Regions from separate parts of the Neobacillus niacini genome, predicted to be linked through region 2. Evidence: riboswitches for the same ligand, from Rfam matches in the RefSeq annotation. Region 2 holds a riboswitch; the other holds the start of a gene.

Region 1 (11,824 bases), 2.3 Mb from region 2:
AAGGAATTGCGTTATTCTGAAGAACATGAATGGGTAAAAGTTGAAGGAGAAACAGTTCGAGTGGGTATCACCCACTTTGCTCAATCTGAATTAGGAGACATTGTTTTCGTTGAACTTCCTGAAGTGGGCGACGAAGTAACTGCTGATGAGCCATTTGGCAGCGTGGAATCCGTTAAGACAGTTTCGGAATTATATGCACCGGTAAGCGGAAAGGTTGTTGCCGTTAACGAAGATTTAAGTGACAGCCCTGAATTTGTAAATGAATCTCCATATGAAAAGGCATGGATGATTGTCGTTGAGCCTTCTGATAGCAGTGAAATGGAAAAACTTATGACAGCAGAACAATATGAAGCGATGATTAAAGAAGACTAATTTTCGGAACACCTTGTTACGCAAGGTGTTTTTTTTATGGGAAAAATTCGCACCTTGTATATTCTAAAACCAGGAGATACTATAATAAACTTTAAATAAAGGAGCTCTTGGAATGACATTGAAACAGCAAAAGGTTGATGTGACAGATAGAGTAGTTGGAAAAATGAAAAACGGTGAAATGGAATTATTTCTTGATAACACGTCCATCGGTAAAATACAGTTACCAGGGGATATGACTTTTCAGTTAGATCAACAATTTCAAGTAGAACAGCGAAAAATTTACCAAAATGTAACCGTTACGGAACAGCCGGACGCAAAATATACAGATTGTGATGATGGTGGATGGTGTTAAGCATAATCCTAAGCAAACACCTATTATCAAATAAACAATCATGGTATAGTTAATATATTCACACGTAATTAAATTTGTTGAATATGTTAACATCAAACAAATAATTCTCTTTCGTATAGGTGATGAATGATGAATGACACGTATGGTGATAAAGTTCTGATTGTTGAAGGAAAATCAGATAAGAAAAAGGTAAAGAGTATCCTGAAGGAACCGATGGAGATTGTCTGTACCAATGGAACAATCAGTATGACAAAATTGGATGAGTTAATTGATACACTCGAGGATAAAGAGGTTTATATCCTAGTGGACGCGGATGATGCAGGCGAAAAGCTTCGCAAGCAATTAAAAAGGGAATTCCCACAAGCTGAACATATTTATATAGACAGAATGTACCGTGAAGTAGCAACTGCACCAGTGTACCATCTTGCCACAGTCCTTTTAGGTGCAAATATCGATGTTCATTCTGAATTTTTAGAAATGGGTTAAAAAATGAACGATTGGAACCTAGATGAAATATCATCATTCTTAAATAGTCATTCATCTGGACTTATATACTTCTATACGCCTTTATGCGGTACTTGTCAGGTAGCGTCGAGAATGCTTCAAGTTATTGAAAATATGGTTGATGTAAAAATAGGGAAAATGAATCTGAACTTTTATCCGCAGCTGGCAGATAAGTTTCAAATTGAAAGTGTTCCCTGTCTGCTTTTTATTAAGAATGGAGAATTGGTTGAAATGATTTATGCATTCAACTCGGTTCCTTTCCTATATGAGAAAATTAAACAGTTGTTACTATAAAACAGATGCTGACGCGTCTGTTTTTTTAATTGTCATTTAAAGTAGAAATTTGTCGATGAGATTGTAAAGGAATCCGAGCCTGTTTACTTGAATATATAACAGAATGGAGTGTTAATCGGAGTGATGAAAAATGGAGGAAATGATACAGATTTTCATTTCTGCTATCAAGAAACGCGGTCACGTTCTCAAGTTAATAGAAAAATTAGATGGGCTAAAAATAAAGTTGGTATGTGATGGTCAAGAAAACTTCCTCGTTTTTCATGAGGGAGAGGTTACTTTATTCATTGATTATAACAGTAGGGCTGTTACATACGAAATCAGCGGTCAACGTGAGTCCATTTATGGCCTGCTTGAAGGAAAAGAGAAATTAAGAATTCTTATTAACAACGGACAGCTAAAAGTTAGAGCTCCATTTCGTACCATTTTACTTCTCGAATCAATCTTTTATTTAACCAAACCAGAGGAGCGCTATAAAAAATTTATTTCATAAAAATGAAGGAGTGTTAGTATGGGGGAAAATCAAAAGAATTATCGTTTCGAAACATTGAGTGTTCATGGAGGGTTAGCTCCAGATCCAGTAACAGGTGCACGAGCTGTACCTATTTACCAAAATAATGCCTATCAATTTAAAAATACTGAACATGCTGCAAATCTTTTTGCGTTGAAAGAGAGCGGATATATTTATACTCGGATCCACAACCCGACTACAACGGTTTTTGAAGAAAGAGTTGCCTTACTTGAAGGTGGAGTTGGCGCCCTAGCAGTTGCAAGCGGAATGGCTGCCATTACCTTGGCAATTTTAAATATTGCTGAAGCAGGAGATGAAATTGTTTCAGCTTCTAATTTATATGGTGGAACCTACAACCTATTTGCCGTTACTCTTCCGAAATATGGAATAAAGGTAAAGTTTGTAGATCCCGAAGATCCAGAAAATTTCCGTGCGGCTATCACGGATAAAACAAAAGCTGTGTTTGGCGAGACGATTGGTAATCCGTCTTTAAGAATTCTTGATATTGAAAAAGTAGCTGAAATTGCCCATGAAGCAGGAGTTCCATTAATTATTGATAACACTTTTGCTACGCCTTACCTTTGCAGACCGATAGAATATGGTGCTGATATTGTTATTCATTCTGCAACAAAATGGCTTTTGGGTAATGGAACAACAACAGGCGGAATTATTGTTGATGGAGGTAGGTTTGACTGGAATTCTCCGAAATTCCCCGGTTTTACTACTCCTGACCCAAGTTATCATGACTTCGTATATGCGGAAGCACTTGGTGCTGCAGCGTATATCGTTAAAGCACGCGTACAGTTATTACGTGACCTTGGACCTGCATTAAGCCCGCAAAATGCATTTCAATTCACCTTGGGTCTTGAAACACTTCACGTACGGATGAAAGAACATATTGCCAATACGAAAGAAGTTGTTGAATATTTAGTTAATCATCCCGCGGTAGAATGGGTATCATATCCAGGGCACAATTCTCATCCAGATCAAGATTTGGCAAATAAGTATCTGCCAAAAGGCGCAGGTTCTATGATTGTATTTGGAATAAAAGGTGGAAGAGAAGCAGGAGCAAAATTAATTGACTCTATTACACTATTTGCGCACGTAGCGAATGTAGGTGATGCAAAGAGCTTAATTATCCATCCAGCTAGCACCACTCATCAACAGTTGGATGCAGAAGGACTAAAGGCTGCAGGAGTTTCTGAGGACTTAATTCGACTCTCTATAGGCATTGAAAATGTAGAGGACCTAATTGAAGACCTGGAAGCAGCGATTGAGAAGGCTACGGGTGTTGCTTCTTTAAAGGCAAAAGCTTAATAAGTATTATCGAAATTTGTAGAAAATTCCGTTGACACCTTTTTTTATCCATGTTAAGATAATTTTTGTACTAAAATGATTGCTTTAATACATGAACGTATTAATTAAATACTGAATGATATACTCTTATCAAGAGAGGTGGAGGGATGTGCCCGATGAAGCCCGGCAACCGTCAATTTATTGAAATGGTGCCAATTCACACAAAGCGAATGCTTTGGAAGATGGGAGAAAGGTCTTTTATTTATAATGCCTTTCTGCCTATTGCAGAAAGGCTTTTTAATTTTTCTAATATAAGAATGTTTTTCTAAAAACAGTCAAACCCTATACTGAAGCGTTTTGCAATTATTATTTTATTGGATAAGAAGTAGGTGATGAAATGATTTCTATAAAAGATGTCCGAAAAGTTTTTCCTTCTAAACAGGGACAGTTAAAAGCTGTTGATGATGTAAATTTAGACGTTAAAGAGGGAGAAATTTTTGGAGTGATCGGATATAGTGGCGCTGGAAAAAGTACCTTAATCCGAATGCTGAATGGACTAGAGCTGCCGACAGAAGGATCTGTTACCGTTGCTGGCCGTGTTATTTCAAAAATCAAGGGCAGTGAACTTCGAAAAGCACGTCAAGAAATAAGTATGATATTTCAGCATTTTAATTTGCTTTGGTCAAGAACAGTTAGCGAGAATATCGCATTTCCTTTGGAAATAGCAGGTGTAGGCGGATCAGAAAGACAAAAAAGAGTAAAAGAGTTGATTCATTTAGTGGGTCTTGAAGGCCGAGAAAATGCTTACCCCTCCCAGCTAAGCGGAGGTCAAAAACAGCGTGTGGGAATTGCACGGGCACTGGCCAACAATCCAAAAGTACTTCTTTGCGATGAAGCAACTTCCGCCCTAGATCCTCAAACCACGGACTCTATATTGGATTTATTGGTAGATATCAATAAGAGGCTTGGATTAACAATTGTGTTGATTACTCATGAAATGCATGTCATTCGTAAAATATGTCATCGGGTCGCAGTTATGGAAAGTGGTAGAATTGTTGAGCTTGGACAGGTGTTAGAGGTATTTAAAAACCCTCAACAGCAGATTACGAAACGGTTTGTTCAACAAGTTACCGAGCCTGAAGAAACAAAAGAAACAGCTGAACATTTGTTAGAACGCTATCAATCAGGTAAAGTTGTTCAATTATCCTTTATTGGCGATTCAGTCGAGCAACCGTTAATCACGAATTTAATCCGTCAAAATAATGTTACAGTCAATATTTTGCAGGGGAAAATTTCGCAAACGCAAAGTGGTTCATATGGGACTCTCTTTATCCACCTTGATGGCAGTGAACAAGAGGTTAGCAAGGCAGTGGATTACATTCGCTCCCAGCAAGTCGGCGTGGAGGTGATTAGTAATGGCTAACTTTACAGAAATGGTAAAGTGGACTCAATTATTAGAAGCCACTCGTGAAACCCTTTATATGACTACTATCTCAGTCCTTATTACATTTATTTTAGGATTAGTACTAGGTCTGCTGTTATTTCTAACGGATAAAGGTAATTTGTGGGAAAACAGAGGTATAAATGTTCTTATTGCTGGATTTGTAAATATTTTTAGATCCATACCGTTCATTATCTTAATAGTATTATTAATTCCTTTTACTAAATTATTGGTTGGAACCATGCTGGGTGCAAATGCGGCGCTTCCTGCCTTAATTATTGGAGCAGCACCTTTTTACGCTAGAATGGTGGAAATTGCTCTTAGAGAAATCGATAAAGGTGTTATTGAAGCCTCACAATCAATGGGAGCAACACATAGCCAGATTATTTTTAAAGTATTAATTCCAGAATCTTTGCCTGCCTTAATATCAGGGCTAACCGTTACTGCTATTTCGTTAGTAAGTTTCACCGCAATGGCTGGGGTAATTGGAGCAGGGGGACTTGGTCATTTTGCCTACCTAGAAGGTTTTCAGCGCAATAGACCGCTCGTTACGTTAGTTGCAACAATTGCCATTTTAATTTTGGTTTTTATCATCCAATTTATTGGGGATTATTTTACAAAAAAAACAGATAAACGATAACAGGAGGAGTTAGATTATGAAAAAAGCATTTGGTTTAATTATCATTGCGTTAGTAGCACTTGCACTAACAGCTTGCGGTGGTGCTAAAGACGATACTGCTGATAAAGCAGGAGAAGATGGAAACAAAAAATTAGTTGTGGGTGCATCTGCTGTACCGCACGCTGAAGTGTTAGAGGCGGCAAAACCTTTATTAAAGGAAAAAGGGATTGACCTAGAAGTGCAAGTTTTTCAAGATTATATCCTGCCAAACGTAGCGTTAAGGGATAAAGAACTCGACGCAAACTATTTTCAAACACCAGGCTATTTAGAACTGCAAATGGAAGAAAATAAGGATTTTGATTTTGTAAGTGTAGGCGGAGTTCATAAGGAACCGATCGGTATTTATTCTAAGGAATACAAAAACCTTAATGACCTTCCAAAAGGCGCAAAAATTATTATGAGTGATTCACTAAGTGACCATGGACGTATCTTACCTATTTTTGAAAAAGAAGGATTAATTAAGCTTAAAGAAGGCGTTGGAGCAAATGCAAGAGTAGAGGATATTATTGAAAATCCCAAGGAGCTTGATTTCTCAACTCTAATTGAAGCAAAACTATTAGCTTCTTCTTTTGAAAGTGGTGAAGGAGATGCGGTCGTAATTAATACGAACTACGCATTAGAAGGCGGTATTGACATTGGAAAGTACGGAATCGCATTTGAGGGCGATGACGTTGTACCAGCAAACCTTGTAGTGGTTCGCTCAGAGGACAAAGACCGTGAGGAAATTAAAACCCTCGTAGAAGTTCTGCAATCAGATGAAATTAAAAAATTCCTCGAAGAAAAGTACCAAGGTGCTGTAATACCGGGTGAATAAGTTCTAGATTGAAAATTAGTCAAAAACGATACGAAGATAGATGGAGACCGGTGAAGATGTTTCACTGGTTTTCTTTTATCTATCACATTATATACATGAATCGAATGGGATAGGTAAAAATAGGTATCAAATATAATGTCGAAGTCTTGGCAAAATAGAGATAAATACGTTATAGTTTTATTCGTATGTGACTACATAAAGCGTTCACATTATGAATCAGTTTAGAATTATTATGTTACAAGTACATCTTGTCTGATTCTAATTCTCATTTGGAATGTATGGAGTGAAAATAAAATTTCTTTTTCCTTCATATAAAGTTATTACTGTTTATGAGTTGCTAACAGATTCTATTTGTTATAAGATTGTAATGAGAATAAAGTGAGAATAGAATTTTGGGCTAGTGTTTTAGGCTACAAGATACAAAACTATCTTTGCGGAGGTATATATATGGCTGGGTCAACATTAACGATCAAAGATTTACATGTAGAAATTGATGGGAAAGAAATTTTAAAAGGTGTAAACCTCGAGATAAAAGGTGGAGAAATTCACGCAATCATGGGACCAAATGGTACGGGTAAATCCACTTTATCTTCTGCTATCATGGGTCATCCGAAATATGAAGTAACTAGCGGTTCTATTATGTTAGATGATCAGAACGTCCTTGAAATGGAAGTAGATGAGCGCGCACGCGCAGGTCTATTTTTGGCTATGCAGTATCCAAGCGAAATTAACGGTGTAACAAATGCTGATTTCTTACGTTCTGCTTTAAATAGCCGTCTTGGCGAAGGAAATGAAATTTCACTTATGAAGTTCATTCGTAAAATGGATAAGCAAATGGAATTCCTTGAGATGGACCTCGACATGGCACAACGTTATCTAAATGAAGGATTTTCTGGTGGAGAGAAAAAGCGTAATGAAATCCTTCAATTAATGATGCTTGAGCCAAAAATCGCAATTTTAGATGAAATTGACTCTGGATTAGATATCGATGCATTAAAGGTTGTTTCAAAAGGTATTAATCAAATGCGCGGAGAAGGTTTTGGCTGTTTAGTCATTACTCACTATCAACGACTTTTAAATTATATCACTCCTGACTATGTGCACGTTATGATGCAGGGCCGTGTTGTAAAATCAGGCGGACCAGAACTAGCACAACGCTTAGAAGCAGAAGGATATGACTGGATCAAGCAAGAGCTCGGAATCGAAGATGAAACAGTTGGGCAAGAAGCGTAAGAGTTAGCGTTAGGAGGATAATCATGACAACAGAAACGAATTTATCATTTGATAAAGATTTTGTTCGTTCCTTTTCGAAAGAATTGAACGAACCTGCGTGGATGGAAGAATTGCGTGTGAAAGCATTAGAATTGAGTGAATCTCTTCCAATGCCAAGACCGGATAAAACCAAGATTGATAAGTGGAATTTCACTCAATTTGATACAACTACAGTAAAAAGTGAAACTTTTTCATCACTGGCTGAGCTTCCAGAGGAAGTAAAAGCTTTAATTGGTGACGAATCGACAACAAAAAATCTTTATATTCAACGAAATCATACCCCTGCTTACATTTCTTTAACCGAGGAATTAAAGGGTCAAGGCGTCATCTTTACAGATATCTTTACTGCAGTTCGTGAACATAGCGGTCTTGTACAAAAGTACTTGTTAACAGAAGCAGTAAAAACAGATGAACACCGTTTGATTGCCCTCCATGCAGCATTAATGAATGGTGGAGCATTCTTGTACATTCCTAAAAATGTTGAAGTTAAAGAACCAATTCATTCAATTTATTTACATGATTCTGCAGATGCAAACCTTGTAAACCATGTATTAGTTGTTGCTGATGATAATAGTGCGGTTACGTATGTAGAAAATTACCTGTCAACTTTAGAATCTGCTAATGGTGTCTTTAATATCGTAACAGAGGTCATCGCAAAAGCGGGTGCAAAAGTTCAGTATGGTGCTGTGGATACTCTTGCAAAAGGGATCACCACATATGTAAACCGTCGTGGATCAGCGGGAAGAGATGCACGAATTGAATGGGCACTTGGATTAATGAATGAAGGAAATACTATCTCTGAGAACACCACCAACTTAGTTGGGGATGGTGCCTATGGTGATACAAAAACAGTTGTTGTTGGACGTGGAGAACAGATTCAAAACTTTACAACAAAAGTTGTTCACTATGGGAAAAACAGTGAAGGTTATATTTTAAAACATGGTGTCATGAAAGATAGTGCTTCTTCTATTTTTAATGGAATTGGTCATATCTTACATGGTGCTTCTAAATCCAATGCAGAACAGGAATCTCGTGTGCTGATGTTGAGTGAAAAAGCTCGTGGAGATGCAAATCCAATTCTTCTCATTGATGAGGATGATGTAACAGCTGGTCACGCAGCTTCAGTAGGGCGTGTTGACCCTGTTCAACTTTATTATCTAATGAGCCGCGGTATTCCGAAAAAAGAAGCAGAACGTTTAGTTATTCATGGTTTCCTTGCTCCAGTTGTTAACCAGCTGCCGATAGAGGGAGTTAAGGAACAATTAACAGCTGTAATTGAAAGGAAAGTACGATAATGAATGTCCTTGATATTCGTCGTCAATTCCCTATTTTAGATCAGGAAGTAAATGGAAAACCACTCGTTTATCTTGATAGCTCTGCTACATCTCAAAAGCCTATCACGGTTATAGAGACAGTGGAGAGATATTATAAAGAAATCAATTCCAATGTTCATCGGGGTGTTCACACGCTTGGAACTAGAGCAACTGATGCCTATGAAGGAGCAAGGGAAAAGGTTCGTAAGTTTATTAATGCAAAATCAACCCAGGAAGTTATTTTTACTAGAGGTACCACAACTTCTATCAACACTGTTGCACAAAGTTATGCAGCTGCCAATTTAACTGCCGGTGATGAGATTGTTATTACGTATATGGAACATCATAGCAATATCATTCCTTGGCAGCAGGTCGCTAAAAGGACAGGAGCAGTGTTAAAGTACATCCCCCTTCAAGAAGACGGGACGATTTCACTTGAAGATGTTAAAGCAACGGTGACAGCTAATACACGTGTAGTTTCTGTTATGCAGGTATCGAATGTACTTGGTGTTATTAATCCTGTAAAAGAAATTGCCAAAATTGCTCATGAGAATGGTGCGATTATGGTAGTTGACGGGGCACAAAGTGCACCGCATATGAAAATCGATGTTCAAGATCTAGATTGTGATTTTCTAGCTTTTTCAGGACATAAGATGTGCGCACCAACTGGTATCGGCGTTCTTTATGGTAAAAAGCATTTGCTAGAAAACATGGAACCCATTGAATTCGGTGGAGAAATGATTGATTTTGTTCATTTACAGGAATCTACATGGAAAGAGCTCCCATGGAAGTTTGAGGCTGGTACTCCGATCATTGCTGGTGCAATCGGTCTAGGAGCTGCGATTGACTTTTTAAATGAAATTGGCTTAGAAAATATTGCAGAACATGAGCATAAGTTAGCTGCTTATGCGTTAGATAAAATGTCTTCTGTACCTGGAATGACGATCTATGGACCATTAGACGCTGCTAAACGTGCAGGTCTTGTTACCTTTAATATTGAGGATGTACATCCACATGATGTGGCGACTGTACTCGACGCAGAAGGAATTGCTGTTCGTGCCGGACATCATTGCGCACAGCCGTTGATGAAATGGCTGAAGGCTTCAGCAACTGCTCGTGCAAGCTTTTATTTATATAACACTGAAGACGATATTGATAAGCTTGTTGAAGGACTTGTTAAAACAAAGGAGTATTTCAGCGATGTCTTCTAATTTAGATGCACTTTACCGTCAAGTTATTATGGATCACTATAAAAAACCTCGTAACCGTGGTCTATTAGAGGATGGCAGTCATACCATCAATATGAACAACCCTACTTGTGGCGACAGAATCCAACTTACTTTTAAAGTGGAAGATGGTATTGTTAAGGATGTAGGATTTGAAGGCGAAGGCTGTTCTATATCCATGTCCTCTGCCTCAATGATGACACAAGCCATTAAGGGCAAGAAAGTAGAGGAAGCGATCAGGCTTTCAAAGATTTTTTCCGATATGATTCAGGGGAAAGAGTACGATGATGAAGTTGACCTAGGTGATATCGAAGCACTTCAGGGTGTCTCTAAATTCCCTGCCAGAATCAAATGTGCCACACTTGCATGGAAGGCAATGGAAAAAGGGTTGAATGAAGGGGAACAACAATAGAACGAACTAGGGAACTTTCCCTAGTTCGTTATGAAATGGAGGAATACGACGATGGCGAAGAAAATGCCGGAAATCGGTGATTATAAATACGGTTTTGCCGATAAGGACGTTTCCATATTCCGATCAAAACGTGGTCTAACAAGTGATATTGTTAAAGAAATATCAAAGCTTAAAAATGAACCACAATGGATGCTCGATTTCCGTTTAAAATCACTTGAACATTTTTATAACATGCCAATGCCTCAATGGGGCGGAGATTTAGGTTCATTGAATTTTGACGAAATCACTTATTATGTTAAACCATCTGAGAAATCGGAAAAATCATGGGATGAAGTCCCTGAAGAAATTAAAGCAACATTTGACAAACTTGGGATTCCTGAAGCAGAACAAAAGTACCTTGCAGGCGTATCTGCTCAATATGAATCTGAAGTTGTTTACCATAATATGAAGGAAGAACTTGAGGATTTAGGTATCGTCTTTAAAGACACTGATTCTGCTCTTAGAGAGAATGAGGATATCTTCCGTGAGCACTGGGCAAAGGTTATCCCGCCGACAGATAACAAATTTGCTGCCTTGAATTCAGCAGTATGGTCAGGCGGCTCATTTATCTATGTACCACCAGGTGTGAAAGTTGATACTCCATTGCAGGCGTACTTCCGTATTAACTCTGAAAATATGGGACAATTTGAGCGTACGTTAATCATTGTTGATGAAGGCGCACATGTTCATTATGTAGAAGGCTGTACCGCTCCTGTTTATACTACAAACTCACTTCATAGTGCTGTTGTTGAGATTATCATTAAAAAGGACGCTTATTGCCGTTACACAACCATTCAAAACTGGGCGAACAATGTATTTAACTTGGTTACCAAGCGTGCTGTTTGTGAAGCAAATGCAACAATGGAATGGATTGATGGTAACATCGGTTCTAAATTAACAATGAAATACCCAGCTGTTATTTTAAAAGGTGAAGGTGCACGTGGTATGACTTTATCAATTGCCATTGCAGGTAAAGGCCAGCACCAGGATGCAGGGGCAAAAATGATTCACTTAGCTCCTAACACTTCATCAACCATCGTTTCAAAGTCGATTTCAAAGCATGGTGGTAAAGTAACCTACCGTGGTGTTGTTCACTTTGGTCGTAAAGCGGATGGCGCTCGTGCAAATATTGAATGTGATACGTTGATAATGGATAATCAGTCAACTTCTGACACAATTCCTTACAACGAAATCCTTAACGACAACATTTCACTTGAGCACGAAGCAAAGGTTTCTAAAGTATCTGAAGAACAACTCTTCTACCTGATGAGCCGTGGTATCTCAGAACAAGAAGCAACTGAA
Region 2 (11,824 bases):
TATTTTGGTGAAACAGAAACGGAGTCATGCAGACGCTGCGGTAACTGCCTTGATTCCCGTTCCAGCATTGATGTAACGAAGGAAGCGCAAATGGTAATGTCTTGTCTAATCAGGATGGGGCAGCGATTTGGAAAAACACTTATAGCCCAAGTTTTAACCGGTTCTAGAAATAAAAAAGTTATTGAACTGGGCTTTGATAAGTTAACCACGTATGGAATCATGAAGGAAAAAGGAACAAAAGAAGTCAGTGATTTTATTGAGTTCTTAATCTCACAAGAATTAATAGCCATTGAACAAGGTCAATTTCCGACCTTATATGTCTCTCCTAAAGGAAAAGATGTCTTGCTGGGGAATACCAATGTTCATCGCAGAGAAACCGTTAAAGTCAGAGAAATTTCAAAAGATGATCCATTATTTGAAGCTTTACGCGAGGTAAGAAGAGCAATAGCCGAAGCTGAAAATGTGCCGCCTTTTGTAATATTTTCTGATGCTGCGCTTAAAGATATGTGTACCAAACTGCCAATGACAAATGAAGAATTCCTAACGGTAAGCGGTGTTGGGGAACATAAGTTAAAAAAATATGGACTTGATTTTATCCAAGCCATTCGCGCATTTTGCGAAGCAAACCCTGAGCGAAAGCCAGAGAGAATGATAGCCGCTGCTCCCAAAAAACCATCAAAAAAGTCAGTTGGAGATTCTCACTTAGAGACGTTTCAGTTGCACCAGCAAAACTTATCCATAGAAGAGATAGCAGAAAAAAGAGAGTTGGCACTAAGCACCGTTGAGAGCCATTTAATTCAATGTGCTCAACAAGGAATGGAAGTAGATTTCACTGTGCTTATCCCTGCAGAGTATATTCCGTTGCTTGAGGAAGCGGTTAAACAGGTTGGCAGAGACCGTTTAAAACCGCTTAAAGAACACTTACCAGAAGAAGTTAGTTATTTTATGATTAAGAGTTATTTATATTTTTTAAGTAAAAAGTAAATAGAATGAAATTATTTTTAGAATATTCGCAAATTACTTGTCGTCTGCCGTGTTAATTTGTTGATATTTCCCGGGAATTTGTCGATAAAGAAACAGCCGTATGAAAATCATACGGCTGTTATTGTTCTTTATACTCATCTAAAAAAGGCTTATTAACAAAATGATACATCCAGGCCATTAATATGCCTCCGCCAATCAAGTTACCAATGGTTACTGGTATTAGATTATGGAAAACCCCGCCCCAAGAGATTGTTCCCGGATGGTTTAGCACTAAAGCTATGGCAAATGTACACATATTGGCAATGCTATGTTCATATCCGGAAATAAAAAAGCAGAACACAAAAAGCATCATCGAAAACATCTTTGGCCCGTCGCCTTTTAGACCCATTGGAATAAAGAAAGCTAGACAAACGAGCCAATTACATAGAATTCCTCGAAAGAACAATTCCATTGTCGGAACCTGCATTTTCTTTTCCACAACACTCAACAAAAATCCATTAACGGATGATTCTTCATAAAGACCTGTTGTGAAAATTAATAGTGCGAATACTGCTGCTCCTAAAATATTTCCAATGTAGCTGCTAACCCAGAGCTGGGTTACTTCTAACCAAGCCATTTTTTTTCTGAGGGCTGCATAGGTATAATAAAAAGTATTACCAGTAAACAAATCTCCTCCCCCGTAAGCGATTAAAATTATCGCTGACCCAAAAGTGAGAGCAGCCATCGGGTAGGCAAAAGGAGAATGTTCCAAATAAAAGTAGTTTCCAGTCTTAAATGCAACAATTACACCAAAACCGATAAACATACTTGCAAGCATTGCTCTTAAAATATATCGTAACAGGCTTTGTCTAAAGATTTTTACCTTCTTTAAAGCCAGTTTTTCGACTTCGCTTAAGAGTGGCATTTCCATTTTGTGTATCACCATCCATAAATAACAAATTCTATCTTTTTAGTCTCAATCATATTACATTAAATTATGCATGTATAGAATAATAGATAAATTACTAACATAAGGTTTTTAAAAAAGCATTAAATTATCCATAAGAACCATCTATCAGCTATAATGAAGTGGTTTTTCTAATACTGATTTAAGGAGTTTACTATGTCTCAATTGAAAAAAATCACCCCTGAATATGATCCCTGGGAAGCTTATAATGATATAAAGCAATACGGAAAACCGGTGCTTACCAATATTGAATTCACGACAACTCACCTTTGTAATATGCGCTGTGAGCATTGTGCAGTAGGTTATACCCTTCAAACAAAAGACCCCGAAGCAATTCCACTGGATTTGCTATTAAATAGGTTAGATGAAATTCCAACCCTTCGGTCCCTTAGTATTACAGGCGGCGAGCCGATGCTTTCGCTGTCCTCTATAAAAAATTACGTAGTGCCAATCTTAAAATATGCTCATGAGCATGGTGTTCGGACGCAGATTAATTCCAATTTAACACTCGAATTAGCGCGTTATGAATTGATTATTCCTTATTTAGATGTTTTACATATCTCGCATAACTGGGGAACAGTGGATGATTTTGTTGAGGGTGGATTTGCCAGGATGGCAAACAAGCCTAATTACAAACAACGTGAAAAGTATTTTGCTAGAATGGTAGAAAACAGCAGGGAGTTAGTGAAGGCCGGTGTAATGGTATCTGCAGAAACCATGCTAAACAAACGTACCTTGCCGCATTTGGAGAAGATACACCGCCAAATTGTTGACGAAATGCTCTGTCAGCGTCATGAGGTTCACCCCATGTATCCGAGTGATTTTGCTAGTAATCTAGAGACGTTGTCACTGAATGAAATAAGGGAAGCTATTCATCATCTTTTAAATATTCGTGATGAAAACGTATGGATGCTTTTTGGGACACTGCCTTTTTATGCTTGCAGCCATAAGACAGAGGATTTAGAGCTTTTATCCAGACTTTATAAAAGCCGAAAGGTAACGGTCAGAAATGACCCTGATGGCAGGTCCCGTCTTAATGTTAACATCTTTAATGGTGATATAATCGTTACCGATTTTGGTGATACGCCGGCATTAGGGAATGTGCTAAATACCAAGCTCACCGACGCGTATGAAAACTGGCAATCCTCTGTCATCTCTAAGGAATTGAGTTGTCATTGTCCAGCTGTATCCTGTTTGGGTCCTAATATTTTAGTTAAAAATAGTTATTATCAGGATTTGGATTTTTCCATTCTCCAAAACAATATAAGCAAATAAAAAAAGCAGGAGCTCCTGCTTTTTTTATGCTGTATGTTTCACAAGGTTTGGGTGTTTATGCATTGAGATAGATAATATGATTCCGCTGATGATTAATAATGCACTCGTGCTGATAAATACAGCAGAAAATCCTAAATAACCTGAAATAAATCCGCCCAACATTGGACCAACGATATTTCCAAGGAACCTTAAACTAGTGTTATAACCTAGAACTTCACCCTGCATGGCGATGGGTGCCTCTTGTCGTATATACGCAATACGGACGGGAATAATTCCGCCAATCGCGATTCCAAGTATAAAACGAATGATTACTAATTGCCAATAATCGGTGACAATTGCTCCAGGAAGATAGATGATTCCAGATACAAAAAGCAGAATCACAAGAATCTTAATATATCCGTGTTTATCTGCAATTTTGCCCCAATTTCTTGACATTAGCAAATTACCTAACCCAGCGGCTGAAAAAGCTATACCTGAGTAAAAGGCTATATTTGTGTGCCCGTGGAGTTCTGTAACAAATAAAGATAAAATGGGCTGAATGCTAAAATGGGCAATCTGAACTAATGCAGAAATGAGTAAAACAGTTAATAATACTGGATTTCTAATTATATGTAATATTACTTCCTTGCTGCTATAATGTGATTTTGCACCCTTTTTCGGTTCAATTTTGTACTCCTTTGTTGCAAAAACCAGCAGACCCGAAACAAAAATAGCAATAGAAGTCCACTTAAAAGTCAAGGAGTATCCGAGTGAATCTGCTAATACGCCGCCAAGCATTGGCCCGAGAAGGGATCCTGTGATACTGCCTGTTTGTAATGTACCAAGTACCCTTCCTGCTATTTCCTTTGGGGTTTGGGTAGAAATAAAAGCTTGTGACATTGGAATAAAACCTGTAAAAAACCCCATCAACAGCCTTAAAAGGAAAAGCTGCCAAACGGTTTGCACATAGCCCATTAGAAATATCGAAAACGCCATTCCGATGCCTGAAATTATCAGAACTTTTTTTCTGCCGAAACGGTCGCCAATTTTCCCCCATATGGGAGAAAAAATAAAGGCGGATACAAATGTAACGGCAAAGGTTATTCCTGACCAGTGTTGAACGTATTTTTCAGAAAAGTCTCCGAAGGTCTCTATGTACAACGAAATAAAGGGCAGAACCATCGTCATACTGCCGGCAACAAAGAAGTTTGCGAACCACATGATTACAATATTCCGTTTGGCCATTTCTGAATTAGTCATGTCCGTCCACTTCTTTCTGAAAAATATTTCGCTTTCCTAAATATAATAATAGCGAATTTTTAAAATAATGACAGTAATATGGCCTGTTGTGTAACATCTATTACATGCAAAAGTAATATGGTATGGCTACAAACTAATTATTCTATTAAAAATATTTAGATAATACTATTGACAAATTGTTAATAGGAGATTAAATTTAGTTTAATACTTTAAACAAGTAAAATAATACGTTCTCTTATCAAGAGTGGCAGAGGGACTGGCCCGATGACGCCCAGCAACCGTTCCGTTGGAATTGGTGCTAAATCCTGCAGAACAAGTAATTGTTTTGAGAGATAAGAGAGGAGTAGTCCTTCTTTTTGTGATGAAACCTCTCTTTTCTGGAGAGGTTTTTTGTTTTATTACAGAAACCCTCCTAGGAGCAACGTTGGTAGGAATGCACGTAAAACAAAAAAGGGGAGCTTTTAACATGAAAAAGAATTTATTTAAGAGCACGTTTGTATCTGCGATTGCAGCCACACTATTGCTTACAGGCTGTGCTTCTGGGGGAGAAACAAAGCAGGCGACCGGAAATACAAAAATTGAGGGAGTTCCAGAAGTTTTCTCAAATGGTGAGCAGCCAAAAATTAAGGTAATTCGAAAAATCGGCGGGGACGATCATACAGCTCAATTCTTAGCTGGTGCTAAACAAGAGGGTGAAGCGCTTGGTTTCAAAGTAGATGTGTTTACTGCCAATGGAGATACAGCAAAATTTCATGACGCCATTAATCAAGCGTTAAATCAAAACTATGATGGATTTATTATTTCTCATGGTGATGATGATGCTACGATCAATGATGTTAAAAAAATCGTGGAAGCTGGAAAAAGTGTTGTGGCATTTGACTCTAATGCAAACCTAACAACGGTGGATGGAGTTACGCTAACATCACAGGATGATGAAGCACTTGCGACGCTGGCACTTGATCAATTAGTGAAAGAAACAAATGGTGAAGCGAATATTGCATATTTATGGGTGGATGGATTCCCGCCAATGGTTCGTAGAAATAAAGTTTACCAGGATGTATTGGAAAAGAACCCAGGAATCAAGGAAGTGGAGCGGTTTGGTGTGGCTTCTGCTGACACAAGCACTCAAACACAAAATGCAGTTGCGGCTATGTTGAACAAATATCCAAAAGGTAAACTGGATGCCATTTTTGCAACATGGGACGCTTTTGCGATCGGTGCTGCGCGTGCACTTAAAGAAGCTGGAAGAGAAGAAGTTAAGTTATATGGAATTGATGTCTCAAATGCGGATTTACAAGAAATCCAAAGAGATGGCAGTGCTTGGAAATATACAGCAGCGGTTGATCCAAAGTTAATCGGAGCTGTTAACATGAGATTATTAGCGAAGAAACTTGCAGGAGAAGAAACTCCACAAACGTTCGATCTTGAAGCATCATTAATCTCACAAGAAGATCTTCAAAAATCAAAAGAACCTGTTAATATGGTAAACCTGGCTGATATTATTCCGGGCTGGGGTCAATCTGCTGCCTTTGAAGAGGAATGGATGAAGAAGTTAAAAGAACATTATAAAAAATAACCTATTATGACGCCTGCCTATACGGTTGGCGTCTATTTTATTGATAAACAGAAAGTTTTTGATTAAACTTAGGAAATCATATTAAGAAAGAGTAATAGTGGTGAAGGATTGATGGAAAATGAAAAAACACGTACATATGAAATAATGGAAGTTTGTTTGCTTGCGGGGAAAATTATGCTCCAAAGCGGAGGGGAAACCTATCGAGTTGAGGATACGATGATGAGAATGGCCGCTGCTTTTGGAATTGAGAATTCGCACAGTTATGTAACACCGACAGGAATTATTTTTTCTGCAGAAGGTGCCGAGCCGACCAAAACGAAGTTGATTCGAATATTAACAAGATCAACTGACTTGAAAAAGGTGGCCATGGTAAATAGTATTTCACGGAGGATTAGTAGTGGAGAATTAGATCTAGAATCAGCTCTAACACTTCTAAAAGAGCTTGATTCATTAAATGTGACCTTTCCATTTATGGTTCAGGTTGCGGCAGCCTCGATTGCAAGCGGCTGTTTTATGATTATGTTTAGGGGTGAGTGGATCGATTTTATCCCAGCCATGTTAACTGGAGGAGTAGGGTATTTCGGTTTTTTATACTTTCACCGATATATACCAATAAAATTTTTCTCTGAATTTTTGGCCTCATTCATCATTGGCTTACTGTCGTTTTTTCTTGTGAAAATAGGGGCAGGACAGCAGTTAGATAAAATTATTATCGGGTCCGTCATGACGTTAGTTCCAGGACTTTTAGTCACGAATGCTGTAAGAGATTTAATGGCTGGGCATTTAGTGTCGGGATTATCTAAAGGTGCAGAAGCATTCTTAACTGCTTTTGCTATTGGATCAGGAATTGCGGTAGTATTATCTTTTTTGTAAATGGAGGCTTAATGTGGACATCATTGGACAATTAGTCACAAGCTTTATTGCCACAGCCGCTTTTGGCGTAATTTTTAATGCACCGAAGGAGACGTTAGTAAAATGCGGATTTGTTGGAATGGGTGGATGGATTATCTATTATATAGCGGAAAAGTATTCAGGTGATTCCGTTTTAGCTACACTTGGAGCCACTCTTTTTGTTGGGATTGTTAGTCAAGAGTTAGCTAAATTTTATAAAACGCCTGTTATAATTTTTAGTGTTGCAGGAATCATTCCTTTGGTTCCTGGCGGTTTGGCGTATGATACAATGAGGAATTTTGTCGAGGACGATTACTATCAAGCTTTGGCTTTAGGTGCAAAGGTAACGTTACTCTCAGGTTCAATCGCTTTTGGTCTTGTTTTTTCAGAAGTTATCAATCAGATAGTTCGTAGAATAAAAAGAGCAAATCTCTAAAAACACATAATTTTGATTAAAGCAGAGGGCAGCCTTTGCTTTTTTCGTTGTTGCCTAGAAGATTGTACCTTGTTGCCAGTGCTTAGGTGAAAGTTGGATTAGATTGCATATCCTTCCATATAAAGATGCAAACTAACCTATCTTATTCCATAATAGGTGGGTTCTCTTTATGCTTTTTTTTCGAAACTATCGTAATAAACAGAAACAGCAAAGTTCATTCAAAATGCAGAACAATGACCTCACCGAAAAAGTGATAAGTCCACTCTTATTCGAAAATATTGCAGAAATACAGAAGAGTTTTAGCGAGACTCCCGATTTAGTTGTAAAGAACTTTACCATAAAACAAACAAAGTGCTCAGCGGCTCTTGTTTATTTAAGCGGTCTCACCGATACAAAGACGGTTAATAATCATGTCTTGAGCCCGTTGTTATTCGAAGCGAATAAGGAGGAGGAAGACTTTGAAGTACAGGTATCGCTGGGGTTAGTAAAAGAGAAGAGTACTTGGCAGGAAATAGAAAATGCAATTTTACAAGGAAATAGTGTCTTATTTATTGATCAGCGGAATATAGCATTCATTTTTGATACACAGGGATGGCCGCAAAGAGGAATTGAGGATACGAACATTGAGTCTTCCTTAAGAGGTGAACATGTAGGGTTCACAGAAACAGGAATTAACAATATCGCGATGATTCGCAGGCATATTCCAAACCGAGAATTGAAAATGAAGGAAATGACTGTTGGTGCAAGAGGAAACTTGAAGGTTACCATTATGTATTTAGCCGATGTTGTAAATCCAGAGGTACTGAAGGAGCTTGTAGACCGGATAAACAAGCTGGAAGTCGATAGTGTTTTAAATGCAGCTTCCCTAGCAGAGTATATAGAGGACAACCCTTATTCTCCGTTTCCACAACTCCTTTTAACGGAACGTCCTGATTTTGCTGCTGCAGAAATATTACAGGGAAGAATCGTGACTATAGTGGATCGATCCCCTAATGTCCTAATTGGCCCTGCAACATTTGAAACTTTTTTCAAGAGTATGGATGATTATGCGTCAAGGTGGATCGCCGCATCCTTCATTCGCCTCATGAGATATTTTGCGTTTTTAGTTGCTATATTTCTACCGGCAACCTATATTGCTGTCATTGCCTTTCACTTTGAAATTATCCCATTAAAGTTGCTTTTATCGGTTGGTGCATCTAGGGAAAAGGTTCCGTTTCCGCCATTTATAGAAGCAATCATTATGGAAATTACATTAGAAATGCTGCGTGAAGCCGGTATACGTCTTCCTGCAAAAATTGGTCAAACCGTTGGTATTGTGGGTGGTATCGTCATTGGTCAAGCTGCTGTAGAAGCAGGCATCGTTAGTAATATTATGGTGATTGTCGTTGCCTTGACGGCAATCGCTTCTTTTATTATTCCAAATTATGATATGGGTGCAGCCATTCGGATGCTCAGGTTTCCAATGATGATTGCAGCATCATGGTTCGGATTTGTGGGACTCACAGTTGGACTAATGACATTAATTGCCCATTTTGTTGCACTCGAATCATTAGGTACACCTTATGGCAGTCCCATTGCTCCCTTACGCTTTCCAGATTGGAAGGATCTAATTATTCGTTTCCCTGCGTGGTCAATGGTAAAACGCCCTGAAAGTACAAGAGCGATTCAAAGCAAAAAAGCAAACTCAAATCGTCCAAAGGGTGACGAATATTGATGAAATATACACAAAATCAAATTACATTCATGCAATATATTTTTTTAATACATGGAGTCCAGACTGGAGTCGGTCTCTTAACATTGCCGCGTGAATTAGCTGAAAAAGCAGGAACAGATGGCTGGATCCCCCTTCTTATTGGCTGGTTAATCTCTACACTAGCGAGTTTACTCATTATACAGGTGATGAAGCATTATCCTAATGGAAATATTATTGATTTAATCACGCATTATTTTGGTAAATGGTGTGGAAAAATCGCAGCTTTTATTTTTATTTTGTACTTCGCTTTTCTTGGCTCTATCGTTTTTATTCGGGAAGGTCTGTTTATTCAATTTTGGATTTTAACACAAACAAATATCCTTATCATACTATTGCTCTTATCCATACCCAGCTACCTGATTGTTCGAAATAAAATAACTATATTAGGCAGGTATGCTGAATTGGTATTCTTTATGACGATTTGGATGCTCTTCTTTTATTTCAATCCATTAAAAGAAGCTCACTGGCTGCACATGCTTCCTATCATAAAGGAAGGATGGGAACCAATCCTTACCGCAGCAAAAACAACGATATTCTCCTTTATGGGATTCGAAGTCGCCTTTTTCCTTTACCCTTTTTTACAGCAAAAACAGAAAGCATCCATCGGAATAGTCATTGCCAATACCCTTACGCTGTTCGTATTTTTAATAATCACCATTGTTGCTTTTATATTTTACAGTCCAGATGAAATTACTCAGTTTAAAGAACCAACCATAAATCTGTTAAAAATAGTAGAATTTAAATTCTTAGAACGGTTAGAAATCGTTTTTTTATCATTGTATATTTTTGTCATATCTACGACTGTCCTGCCAATCTTTTTTGTAACTGTATTTTCTGCTAGTCAATTATTGGGTAAACAAGATCACAGTAAATACGTAGGTTGGTTATTAATTTTTAACCTTCTCTATATTTTTTTCTTACCTCAATCTTTTAACAAAAATACACAGCTTCAAAAAGTAAGTGAACCTATTATTTTACTAATTGGATATGTTCTTCCGCTATGTTTATGGTTATATCTCTTGCTGTACTCTCACCTAAAAAGGAGGGAACTTAAATGAAACGTTGGTTTCATGCGACTCTTTTGATTTTCCTTATCGTCTTCCTTTCTAGCTGCGGCAAGAAAGCTCCTTTAGAGGATTTGACACTTGCCTTAATCCTTGGTATTGATTTAGATGATAAAAATAACCTTGTCTTTTATGAAGTAAATCCAGTTTTTAGTGCAGGTGCAAAAAATGAATCATATGAAGTAAAAGCGAAAACGATACGAGATTCCAGAAGACTTTTTGACGCTTTGACAACAGGAGAGGTAACGGCTGGGAAGATTCAAGTATTATTAGTGGGGAAACGTATTCTGCAACAAGGAGATTGGTTCACAATCTTGGATACTGTTTATCGAAATCCAACATTTTCTATGAATACAAGAGTGGTAGCGGTTGATGGTCCTGTTTCAGAGGTAATCACTCAACATCCAGAAGAGAAACCACAAATGGCTTTACATCTGAAAGCATTGATCGATAAGAATTATGACCGAACGAGAGCAGTAAAAGGTACTCTTCAAGAATTGCATAGAGAGATACACGAGAAGGCAACGACGCCTTTTATTTCGGAAGTGAAAAAAGGAAAAAATCTCGAGCTTTCAGGGATGTCTCTACTTGATGATAAGGGGAAATATGCTCAATTTCTTACTGTGCCTGAATCTTCTCTACTATTGATGTTACAGAATAAAAAAAGGCATGAAATCACCTTGACGATTCCAGTTCTTCCAAAAGAAGATGAGAATAATATCTTCCATAAAAATTATATAAGTTTTGCTGCTAATCGAGTGAAAACAAAGATAAAACCAGGGTATAAGCAAAATAAATTTCAATTTGATATAAATGTTAAAATGAATATTAATATTGTAGAACGTTTATTTCCAGAAGAGAAGCTAAATAATAATCAATTAGCGAAGATGATTGAAAAACAATTAAAAAAACAAATCATGGACCTCATGAAGAAAATCCAAAAAAAGAAAATTGACCCTATTGGACTTGGCTTATATGCGCGTGCATACCAATATCCCCATTATAAAAAGATAGAAAATACTTGGGGAAGAGCTTTGGCGGAAGCTGATGTCAATGTATCTGTTAAAATAGACATTAACTCAAATGGAGCTGTCCAACAATAAAAACACCTCAAAATTGGACGAAGGCAGAGGAACAATTCCCCTGCCTTCTTTTGCTTTTGATCCTAGAGGATCACTATAGTAACTTGTGAATGGTTGTTTCGATGATCAGCCATCGCAAGGTAAAAATTTATATATAATAAATGGTATTAAAAGACCAATTTGCCGCGGTTACTCTTCCACCTGATGGTTTTATACCTAAACGACGTAAGCCCTACCTCTCTTACATCCTAACGGCTCCGAAGCCGATCCAGTGTGAATAAGTTTTACTTTTAAAACATAAGCAGAATGCCAGAATAAAATTCTTACATTGCGTTATCTCGTCTATTACAAGTTACATAAATGTTAAGCACAATTAATAATAATACATCAAAATATATTGTGTGTCAACAATATATTTTGAGACAGCTGTTTATACTCTTAAAGGAATAAATGAATAATTAATAGAAATATAAATAAAAAAGGATTAAATAAGGAGGGGAAGAATGCTTTTTTTTCGTAAATTGTTTCTAACAGCTTCACGATACCGTTATCGAACCGTAATTCTGTTTACCATGCTT

What was found. Region 2 has a riboswitch for S-adenosylmethionine ahead of ACN6MT_RS28655 (sugar ABC transporter substrate-binding protein). Riboswitches for the same ligand answer to the same signal wherever they lie in the genome.
Region 1: another riboswitch for S-adenosylmethionine. It lies ahead of ACN6MT_RS09915 (methionine ABC transporter ATP-binding protein); the one in region 2 lies ahead of ACN6MT_RS28655 (sugar ABC transporter substrate-binding protein).

Annotation. Positions count from the first base shown of each region.
Region 1 is NZ_CP183883.1:2,113,896-2,125,719, forward strand. It holds gene gcvH (glycine cleavage system protein GcvH) at 1-372, shown strand, start outside; gene ACN6MT_RS09890 (YusG family protein) at 485-724, shown strand; gene ACN6MT_RS09895 (toprim domain-containing protein) at 854-1,210, shown strand; gene ACN6MT_RS09900 (thioredoxin family protein) at 1,214-1,522, shown strand; gene ACN6MT_RS09905 (hypothetical protein) at 1,653-2,012, shown strand; gene ACN6MT_RS09910 (O-acetylhomoserine aminocarboxypropyltransferase/cysteine synthase family protein) at 2,031-3,347, shown strand; SAM riboswitch class I at 3,471-3,575, shown strand; gene ACN6MT_RS09915 (methionine ABC transporter ATP-binding protein) at 3,724-4,749, shown strand; gene ACN6MT_RS09920 (methionine ABC transporter permease) at 4,742-5,407, shown strand; gene ACN6MT_RS09925 (MetQ/NlpA family ABC transporter substrate-binding protein) at 5,424-6,260, shown strand; gene sufC (Fe-S cluster assembly ATPase SufC) at 6,708-7,493, shown strand; gene sufD (Fe-S cluster assembly protein SufD) at 7,517-8,827, shown strand; gene ACN6MT_RS09940 (cysteine desulfurase) at 8,827-10,056, shown strand; gene sufU (Fe-S cluster assembly sulfur transfer protein SufU) at 10,046-10,483, shown strand; gene sufB (Fe-S cluster assembly protein SufB) at 10,535-11,824, shown strand, end outside.
Region 2 is NZ_CP183883.1:5,830,185-5,842,008, reverse strand. It holds gene recQ (DNA helicase RecQ) at 1-984, shown strand, start outside; gene ACN6MT_RS28670 (formate/nitrite transporter family protein) at 1,103-1,894, opposite strand; gene yfkAB (radical SAM/CxCxxxxC motif protein YfkAB) at 2,087-3,205, shown strand; gene ACN6MT_RS28660 (MFS transporter) at 3,230-4,444, opposite strand; SAM riboswitch class I at 4,677-4,783, shown strand; gene ACN6MT_RS28655 (sugar ABC transporter substrate-binding protein) at 4,911-6,020, shown strand; gene ACN6MT_RS28650 (threonine/serine exporter family protein) at 6,132-6,893, shown strand; gene ACN6MT_RS28645 (threonine/serine exporter family protein) at 6,907-7,347, shown strand; gene ACN6MT_RS28640 (spore germination protein) at 7,517-9,061, shown strand; gene ACN6MT_RS28635 (GerAB/ArcD/ProY family transporter) at 9,061-10,158, shown strand; gene ACN6MT_RS28630 (Ger(x)C family spore germination protein) at 10,155-11,267, shown strand; gene ACN6MT_RS28625 (potassium channel family protein) at 11,750-11,824, shown strand, end outside.